DNA from 3 places in the Limnohabitans sp. 2KL-3 genome. Region 2 is predicted to be linked to each of the others. Evidence: predicted binding sites of a transcription regulator. Region 2 holds the regulator's gene; each other region holds the start of a gene.
What was found. The regulator FNR, encoded in region 2, switches genes on or off when oxygen is low (the NO sensors DNR and NnrR bind a similar motif). The targets are predictions, from matches to a motif close to TTGATNNNNATCAA.
Positions count from the first base shown of each region.

Region 1: AMM41_RS17930 (fatty acid desaturase) is a predicted target of FNR. The motif match lies at 1,657-1,670, and genes of this name have one in related genera.
Region 3: AMM41_RS01015 (TraR/DksA family transcriptional regulator) is a predicted target of FNR. The motif match lies at 1,369-1,382, and genes of this name have one in related genera.

Region 1 is NZ_CXON01000019.1:53,624-56,899, forward strand. It holds gene pyk (pyruvate kinase) at 42-1,475, opposite strand; gene AMM41_RS17930 (fatty acid desaturase) at 1,728-2,843, shown strand; gene AMM41_RS17935 (phosphoglycerate kinase) at 3,001-3,276, opposite strand, start outside.
Region 2 is NZ_CXON01000014.1:25,138-28,413, forward strand. It holds gene hemN (oxygen-independent coproporphyrinogen III oxidase) at 1-777, opposite strand, end outside; gene fnr (fumarate/nitrate reduction transcriptional regulator Fnr) at 984-1,706, shown strand; gene AMM41_RS15460 (hypothetical protein) at 1,722-1,958, opposite strand; gene AMM41_RS15465 (nitrogen fixation protein FixH) at 1,977-2,318, opposite strand; gene ccoG (cytochrome c oxidase accessory protein CcoG) at 2,346-3,276, opposite strand, start outside.
Region 3 is NZ_CXON01000001.1:223,917-227,192, reverse strand. It holds gene AMM41_RS01025 (MarC family protein) at 1-313, opposite strand, end outside; gene AMM41_RS01020 (hypothetical protein) at 558-929, opposite strand; gene AMM41_RS01015 (TraR/DksA family transcriptional regulator) at 951-1,334, opposite strand; gene AMM41_RS01010 (glutathione S-transferase) at 1,464-2,114, opposite strand; gene AMM41_RS01005 (MmgE/PrpD family protein) at 2,295-3,276, shown strand, end outside.

The sequences.
Region 1 (3,276 bases), on a different contig from region 2:
AACCCCATGGGGATGCGAGGGGTCTTGACGCCCGGGCGCTGTCAGGCGACTTTGCAGATTTTCAGCATGTTGGTGCCCCCGGGTGAACCCATGGGCTCGCCACAAGTGATGGCATACACATCGCCCGTGCTGACAATGCCGCGATCTTTCAGATGCGCCTCGGCCTCGGCCAAAGCGGTGTCACGGTCTGCGCTGGTGTCCATCAGCAAAGGCCGCACGTTGCGGTACAGCGCCATCTTGCGCTGCGAGGTCAACTTGGTGGTCAGTGCATAAATGGGAACATGCACCCGGTGACGGCTCATCCACAAGGCCGTGGAGCCCGATTCGGTCATGGCCACAATGGCTTTGGCCCCCAAGTGGTGGGCCGTGAACAAGGCGCCCATGGCGATCGACTGGTCAATGCGGCTGAACGACTGGCCTTTGAAGTCGGCATCGAGGGCCGGGTCCTCGGCGCTTTCAGCGGCAGCGCAAATCTTGGCCATTTCTTCCACCGTCTCCAGCGGGTATTTTCCCGCAGCGGTTTCAGCGCTCAGCATCACGGCATCGGTGCCGTCGAGCACGGCATTGGCCACGTCCGAGACTTCGGCGCGGGTGGGCACCGGGTTGGTGATCATGCTCTCCATCATCTGGGTGGCGGTGATGACGACCTTGTCATGAACTTTGGCCAACTTGATCATGCGTTTTTGCAAGGCAGGCACAGCGGCGTTGCCCACTTCTACGGCCAAGTCGCCACGGGCGACCATGATGCCGTCGCTGGCTTTGAGAATGGCTTCCAGGTGGGGAATGGCTTCGGCGCGTTCGATCTTGGCAATCAAACCCGGCTTGTGGCCGTATTCGGCACCGGCCACATTGCACAGCTGGCGTGCCATTTCCATGTCGGTGGCGTTTTTGGGAAAGCTCACCGCCACATAGTCGGCACGCAAACTCATGGCGGTTTTGATGTCGTCCATGTCCTTGGCGGTCAGGGCCGGTGCCGTCAAGCCACCGCCTTGCTTGTTGATGCCTTTGTTGTTGGACAACTCGCCGCCCAACTTGACGGTGGTGTGCACTTGCTCACCCTTGACGGCATTGACGGTGAGCACGATCAGCCCATCATTGAGCAACAGCACATCGCCGGCCTTGACGTCGCGGGGCAGCTCTTTGTAATCGAGTCCCACGCCCTGGATGTCGCCAAGCTCGGTGCGCGAGGCGTCCAACACAAAAGGCTCGCCCGGCTCCAGCATGACTTTGCCCTCGGCAAACTTGCCGACACGAATTTTGGGGCCCTGCAAATCGGCCATGATGGCCACTTCTCGGCCAGCGCGTTGCGAGGCCTCACGCACGAGGCGGGCACGGTCCACATGGTCTTGCGCCTTGCCGTGGCTGAAATTGAGCCGGACCACGTTCACGCCAGCGCGGATCATGGCCTCAAGCAGTGCGGGATCGCTGGATGCAGGGCCTAAGGTGGCAACAATCTTGGTGGCGCGACGAGGCATTGAAAATCTCCGTGTTATTCAGTTTCAATTCTCACACGGAATCGGTTACAAATCGGGTTCTTTCGGTGCAACTCAAGGGGCCGGGAGTGCCAGCCTGCAGCGCAGCCTATGGGCTTTTGAAAGCATGTTGACATGTTGATCCTGCAAGATAGCGCCTGTTCCCCTTGGCAAACCCCCTGAATTGATTTTTGTCAGCCCAAAGAAATGCCGGGCCGACTAAACTCCTATATGAGCGATTTACACACAAGCGTCATGACAGCCTTACACACCCCTCACGCCGAACAGCCCATTGCCTTGGACCAACCCCTGCCACACCGCAAAACTTTGCGCGAGTGGCTGATTCCCTTGTCAGGACGCAGCACCGTGCGTGCCTTTGTTCTGCTGTTGCTGGATTACGCTTTGTTTTTCGCCTTGATCACCGGCACCATCGCGCTGGATTCTGTCTGGCTCAAAGTGCTGTGTGCACTGGCAGCCGGTTTTGTGATCGGTCGTCTGTTCATCATTGGCCATGACGCTTGCCATCAGAGCCTGACGCCCCGGCGCGAACTCAACAAAGTGTTGGGCCGCATCGCCTTTTTGCCATCACTGACCCCCTACAGCCTGTGGGACACCGGTCACAACGTGGTGCACCACGGCTACACCAACCTCAAGGGCGTCGACTTTGTTTGGACCCCGCTGACCGCTGCCGAGTTTGAAGCCCTGAGCCCCATGCAAAAGCTGCTCGAGCGTGCTTACCGCAGCGGCTGGGCACCGGGCTTGTATTACATGATCGAAATCTGGTGGAAACGCGAGTTCTTCCCCAACAAAACCCACATGCCCACACGCCGTCCGATTTTCTTCAAGGACAGCCTCTTGGTCAGCCTGTTTGGTGCCACCTGGATCGGCACCATCGCTGCCGCTGCCGTGCTCACCAACCAATCGGTTGGGCTGTCCTTGCTGCTGGGTTTTGTGGTGCCCTTCTTCTTTTGGAACACCATGATCGGCTTTGTGGTCTATGTGCACCACACCCACGTCAAAGTGTCTTGGCATGACAACAAAGCCGCTTGGACCAAAGCGGCACCCTTTGTGTCGACCACGGTGCACCTGACCTTCCCCTTCAACATCGGCGCGATGATGCACCACATCATGGAGCACACGGCCCACCATGTGGACATGAGCATCCCGCTGTATCGCCTGAAGCAAGCGCAAACCAAGCTGGAAGAAATGCTGCCCGGGCGCATCATCGTGCAAGCCTTCTCCTGGAAGTGGTATTTCGAGACCGCCAAAAACTGCAAGATGTACGACTTCTCACGCGAATGCTGGACCGACTTCAAGGGCAATATGACCAGCCCGGTGCGGGGCAACTTGCCGCCTGCGGCTCAGGCCTGATCGGGCCTGCGTCACCTGTTGAGGGCGCAGCCCCCCCCACAGGGATTTCTTGTCGACGGCGTGATTGAAACTGTGGGAGCCCCGCCCTCGGGGCGATGGCAAGTGGACTGCGAAGGCCCATCGCGGCGAGGGCGCCGCTCCCACATCAGCTCTTGACTCAACTGGCCGCGCGTTGGGCCAATATCTCAAACGCAGGCAAGGTCTTGCCTTCCAGGATTTCAAGGAACGCGCCGCCACCCGTGGAGATGTAGCCCACTTGCTTTTCGATGCCGTATTTGGCAATCGCGGCCAAGGTGTCGCCACCGCCCGCGATGCTGAAAGCGCTGGACTCGGCAATCGCTTGGGCAATGACTTTGGTGCCGTTTTCAAAGGCCGCAAACTCAAACACGCCCACCGGGCCGTTCCACACAATGGTGCCGGCTTGCTTGAGCTG
Region 2 (3,276 bases):
GTGGATTCGCCGCTGCGGCTTGAAACGCTCGGGCAAATGGGCGTAGGCATACAGGGCGATGCGGTCTGGGCGCAGCTGATTGACCTGTGCCAAAGTGCGCTCAAACGATTCGGGCGTTTGCAATGGCAAACCGTAAATCAGGTCCACATTCACCGACTCAAATCCCAAACGACGGGCCGCTGCAACCAGTTGGAAGACTTGTTCGGCGGGCTGGATGCGGTGCACCGCTTTTTGCACATCCGGATCGAAGTCCTGGACACCCAAACTCAAGCGATTGAAACCCAGCTCGGCCAAAACTGCCAAACGGCTTTCGTCCACGGTGCGCGGGTCCACCTCGACCGAATATTCACCGCCGGGGACAAAGGCAAAGTGTTCACGCAGCATGGCCATCAGTTGGTGCAACTGGGCATCACTCAAGAATGTGGGCGTTCCGCCCCCCAAATGCAGTTGACTGACCGCTTGGCCGCGACCCAGATGGCGGGTGTGCAGCGCCAGCTCTTTGTTCAGGTAATGCAGATAAGTCGCTGCTTGCTCTTTGTGTTTGGTGATGATTTTGTTGCACGCACAGTAATAACAAAGGGATTCACAAAACGGTATGTGCAGGTACAACGACAAGGGCGGCTGCTTGCCCACCGCACCCATTTGACGGTGGGCCAAGGCTTGGATGTAGTCGGCTTCGCCAAAGGCGTCCACAAAACGGTCCGCCGTTGGGTAGGAGGTGTATCGGGGCCCAGGCACGTCAAAACGGACCAACAATTCGGGGGTGATGACAGACATGGCTTGGCCCTTCACTCAAACGTTTTCAAAAGATCCATGTGACTGTGCCCTTTTGGAAATACATGAGTTTTGACGCACGTCAAAGGGTGTACTTGTTTTAGAGGATTTCCCGCACAGAGCAGGTACTCATGCGATTTTGAAAGATTTTTCGGTTTAAGCTCAAACCTTGATCCAAGGCAAATCCAAAGCACTACCCGAGATAAACCATGAATCCCGAAACCATCAAAGTCGCTTGCTCCAACTGCAATTTGCGTGAACTGTGCATGCCCATGGGACTGAGCGACCATGACTTGAACCGGCTTGACGACCTGGTGGCTGTGCGGCGCAAAGTCAAGCGGGGCGACACCTTGTTCACCAACGGCGAAAAATTCACCTCGCTTTACGCCATTCGAACGGGTTTTTTCAAAACCTGCTTGGCCACAGAAGACGGGCGCGACCAAGTCACGGGCTTTCAGATGGCGGGCGAGATCATTGGTCTGGACGGCATTGTGAACGACCAACACAGCTGTGACGCGGTGGCGTTAGAAGACGCCGAAGTGTGTGTGATGCCTTTTGACCGGATTGAAGAAATTTCCCGCGAAGTGACGGCGCTTCAGCACCATGTGCACAAAATCATGAGCCGTGAAATTGTGCGCGAACACGGCGTGATGCTGCTGTTGGGCAGCATGCGGGCCGAGGAACGCTTGGCCGCCTTTTTATTGAACCTCGTTCAACGCCTTCATGCCCGAGGTTTCTCGCAATCTGAGTTGGTCCTGCGCATGACCCGCGAAGAGATCGGCAGCTATCTGGGCCTCAAACTTGAAACGGTGAGTCGCACTTTTTCAAAATTTGTCGAAGAAGGCATGGTTGAAGTCAAACAACGCCACGTCCGCATTTTGAGCACGCAAGGCTTGCAAAAACTGGTCAACAACACCTCAGCCTGCCACTGAGACTGAGACGGCTGATCAGCGGTTGACTTCAGTGGATGACAAACCCAAGAACAAGCTCAGTCCGCTGGACAGCATGGCCAAACCCCAAAAAGCAAAAAATGCCAAGGAGTAAATGGCCTGACGTGTGAGGTCAAGATCCCGACCAAACCAGTGCAGATCCAAGGGGTCAACAAAAGCAAACACCAAAACCTCCAGCAAACCTGCCACCAAAAAGGATGGCCAAGTGATCCACATCCAACGTTGTGAGCGCATGGTGTTTATCCTTCCCACTCAGGGTTTAGAGGGTGCTGGAGCCGGGGCAGATGCCGACGCTGGGACGCCCGTATGCCCATCAACCGCGGCGGCACTGCCCAAAGCATCCTTGGACTTGGGCAACTCACCCGTAGCCGCATGATTGCGGCCTTGCATGGCCGGTGCAAGGGTGATGCCTTGGCGTTCTTGAGTGGCGGTGCGTGGTGTCACGGTCAGTACCGGATCGGGGTTGCTCGCGGCAATGTAGAAGGTCGTCAAGCCCGCCACCACCACCACTGCTGGCCCGCCAAGCACCATCCAAACCATGCCAAAACGCCACCAGGGCTGACCAGTCGGTTGCGAATTCAAAGTGCTGCTCATGGGGTTCTTTCTCAATGGACAAGCCGCTCAGCGGGGAATCAGAAAAACAGTTTTTTCACTCAAATGTCCCACCGAGGCATCAACAGGAGCACCGGAAGACTTTCGCGCCTCAATGTGAAACTGAATCGGGTGAGAGCCAGAAGCAGCCGCATCATAGGGCACTTGCAACTGCACAGAGACCCAGCGCGATTCGGTGGCATTGACTTGAACTTCCGGCTCACTGGCCAACGCCAGACCCGGTAAGCCATCAACTTTCAAGCGGAAAATCAGCGCCTCTTCAGCCGCATTCATGATCTGCAACCGGTACACATTCTCGATCTTGCCGCCCGCCACAATCCTCGCCATGGTGGCGCGGTCACGCACAATGTCCACCTTAAACGGCTCGCGCAGCCACAACGACACACCCACACCCATGATGATCGCCCACAACACAGCGGTATAAATCAGCACACGAGGCCGGAAAATGCGACGCACGGTTTGCGCCCAACTCCAGCCTTTGTCCATGGCGTTTTGTGTCGAGAACTTGATCAAGCCTCGCTGGTAGCCGACCTTGTCCATCACGGTGTCACACACGTCCACGCAAGCACCACAACCAATGCACTCGTATTGCAAGCCTTTGCGGATGTCGATGCCGGTGGGGCAAACTTGCACACACAGCGTGCAGTCCACGCAAGAGCCCAAGCCCAGGGCTTTGGGGTCGGCCTTTTTGGAGCGGGGGCCACGGGGTTCACCACGCGCTTCGTCGTAAGTGACGATCAGCGTGTCTTTGTCAAACATGGCGCTTTGAAAGCGGGCATAGGGGCACATGTATTTGCACACCTGCTCGCGCATGAAGCCCGCATTGCCATAGGTGGCAAAGCTGTAAAACAGAATCCAGAAAATTTCCCACGGGCCAAAACCCAGGGACAGCACCGAAGCCGACAATTCACGGATCGGGGTGAAATAGCCGACAAAGCTG
Region 3 (3,276 bases), on a different contig from region 2:
GGGGTTCGACATCCGGGGTGGGACTGTCTTGGGCCGGAGGTGGAAAAACCATGCGCAGTGCGATCAAAAACAGCACCACAGCCCCACCAATTTGCAAGGACACATCGGACAGACTCATCGCTTTGAGGAAGCTTTGACCCACAAACATGAAGCTCAGCAGCAGGCCAAAAGCAATCAGGACTTCGCGCAGGATCACCCGTGCCCGTCGCTTCGGGGGCACGGCACGCAAGCTGTTGACAAAAATCGGGATGTTGCCCAGTGGGTCGGTGATCAGCAGCAGCAAGATGGTGGCCGAAGCAAAGGTGTGTTCCATGGCCATCAGCACGCGTCAAACGTGCTCAGCAAGGCCAGGTCCAATCCAGTGTCGTCAGAGCGGCCCTGCTGGCCGCTGAAGGTGCACCCATCAAAGCGAGGTGCCTCGTCAAGCTGGGGGATCTGAAAAGCAAAATGAAAAAAGCTGCGCATGCACCAAAGCATAGCAGCCCCCGGTGGGCGCATCAGGCGATGCAAGAAGCCGAAAAAGACGGGCAACTCGGACCCACCGGGGCTTGTCAGCGTCAGCCGCGAGGGGGCGTGTTCATGTTGTCAAATTTGACAAAGTACTGTTTGGCCATCGCGGCCAGTTGTGCATCCGAGGGGTGATCGCTTGCAATGCTGTCCACGATGGTGTTGGCTGTGGCTTTGTGGTGTTCGTTGCACCAAGTGCGAAACGCCAACCGAGTCTGCCCAGGCCCGGTCAACAGGACTTCGTGCGTGCCGATCAGGGCTTGGGCCACTTCGGCAAAAAAGGCGGGTGCATTGTCTGATGGGCCTTGGTGCTTGTGGTGGCTGCGTGATTGGATGCGCTGGGCTTGGACGTGCTCACGGTCAAACATGACCACATGGGCTTCGGTGTGGTCGATCCAGACGACGGCGTGAAAAGTACTCATGGGGCTCCTTATGCCAACAAATCAACGGTGGTGTTCTGCCAAAGACTGGCAGTCGATGCAGCGCTTGGCGACGGGGTAAGCGTTCAGCCGTTCGGCTGGGATGGTGATGCCGCAATCGGTGCAAATGCCATAAGTGCCCGCTTGCACACGCTCGAGTGCCGCTTCGATGTCGCCCAATTCGGCGGTTTCGTGCTCGTTCAGGGCGAATTCGGTCTGGCGTTCGGTTTGAATCTGAGCGCGGGATTCAAAACCATTGTCAAAGTGATCGGCGGCCACTTCGGCTCTGGAGCGCAGCCCACCGCGCTCATGGGCCATGCGTTGCAGCAGTTGTTGACGGGCCTCGATCAGGTGGGCTTTGTCGGCTTCGTGGAGGCGAGAGGGAGTGTTGAAAGAGGTGGTGCTCATGTCTGCATCATGAGCCGAGCCAGAGGGGGACAGGTTGATGCAGGTCAATGCCGACGAGAACGCTGTGCAGCGTCGTGACTGCGCTTGACCTGGATCAGTTTCGAGGGGCTTCGCGCCCCTGCTCGGGGTTCAGGCCTTGGCTTTGGCGCGTGCCAGCAGCAGTTCGGTGTTGGCTTTGCGGTCGGCGTTGACTTGTTGCAAGGTGGGGCGTTCGTTCATGTGCTTGAGGTAGTCGCGCACCGGCAGGTCGGCCAGAAAATCACGGCCATAGACGATTTTGGTGGCAGCCGAGACCAAGGGCAAATGCACCGCAGCAGCGCAGTCGGCCAAGCTCAGGCTGTCGCCCAGCATGTAAGGCTTGAATTGGGCCAACTTGGCAAAGGCGGCCACGTTTTTTTCGAGTTGGATGCCGGTTTTTTCCTTAGTGCTGTCGCTGATCTGGCCGCCAAAAAAAGCTTGTGGGTACAGGTTTCGAGCGACCAGTTCGAGGTGCAGCTCCAAAAAAGTCACCAATTCGCGCACCTTGGCTGCGGCAAATGGGTCTGCAGGCAGCAAAGGGTTTTGTGGGAATTTGTGCTCGATGTACTCCATGATCACGGCAGATTCACACAAGTTGCCGTGTTCGGTTCTCAGGTAAGGCACTTTGCCCAAGGGGCTGGCTTGTTCATCGGTTTGGCCCACCCAGGCCAGTTCTTCCTGAAAAGGCACGCCTTTTTCAAGCAAGGCGATTTTGACTTTGTTGTAGTAGTTGCTGGCTGAAAAGCCGCAGAGTGTCAGCATGGGGGCTCCTGTGGGGGTTGAAAATTCAAACACAAGGCTAACCGAGCCCAAGTCCTGGGAAGGTCACCCACTTGACCCTTGACCGTTCAGGGGGACAGGGGCTGACTTGTGTGTGACTGCTGGATGCCCGCCATCTCTTAAGATCGGGCGCTTGTTTTGACCCCAACTTTCATCCAAGCCATGACCGCACGCAATACCACTGTCCAAGCCGATGCCAACGCGCCCGCCGTCACGGCACTGTTGGCCCATTTTGTAGCCAACCACCCCTCCAAGGGCTGGACGCACGAGGTGGAGCAACAAGCCCACCGCACCTTTGCCAACTGGGCCGGTTGCGCCGTTGGACCCAGCACGCACGAAACGGTGACGGCGGCGTTGGCCGCTGTGCAAGCACTCGAACCCGCCCCCCAAGCCGCCGTTTTGGGCCGCAAAGAGCGGGTGGACATGGCCAATGCGGCGATGCTCAATGGCATCAGTTCGCACACCTTCGACTTTGACGACACCCACCTCAAGACCATCATTCACCCGGCAGGTCCAGTGGCCTCGGCAGCTTTGGCGCTGGGCGAGCATTTGGGTGCGTCCGGGCGTCAGGTGATTGACGCGCTGGTGCTGGGGGTGGAAGTGTCGTGTCGCGTGGGCAATGCCGTGTACCCCCACCATTACGACCGGGGTTGGCACATCACGGGCTCGACCGGCATGTTGGGCAGCGCAGCCGCTTGTGCACGTCTGTTGGGGTTGGACGCGGTTCAAACCCAAATGGCCTTGGGCATTGCCGCCTCGCAACCCGTGGGCCTGCGTGAACAGTTTGGCACCATGACCAAACCTTTTCATCCGGGGGCGGCCGCCAAGGCCGGCTTGATGTCGGCATTGCTGGCACGCCATGGTTTCACCTCCTCACGCCGGGCGCTCGAAGCACCGCGTGGCTTGATGCAGGTGTTTTCCGACAAAACCGATTGGGCTGAAATCACTGAAAACCTGGGCCAGACCTGGGAAATCGCCCTGAACACCTACAAACCCTTTGCCTGTGGCATCGTCATTCACCCGGCCATTGACGCCTGTGTGCAACTGCGCAACGGTCATGCTTTGACGGCAGATCAAATTGCCCGCATCACCGTTCGGGCACACCCTTTGGTGCAAGAGCTGACCGGCAAGAAAACCCCACAAA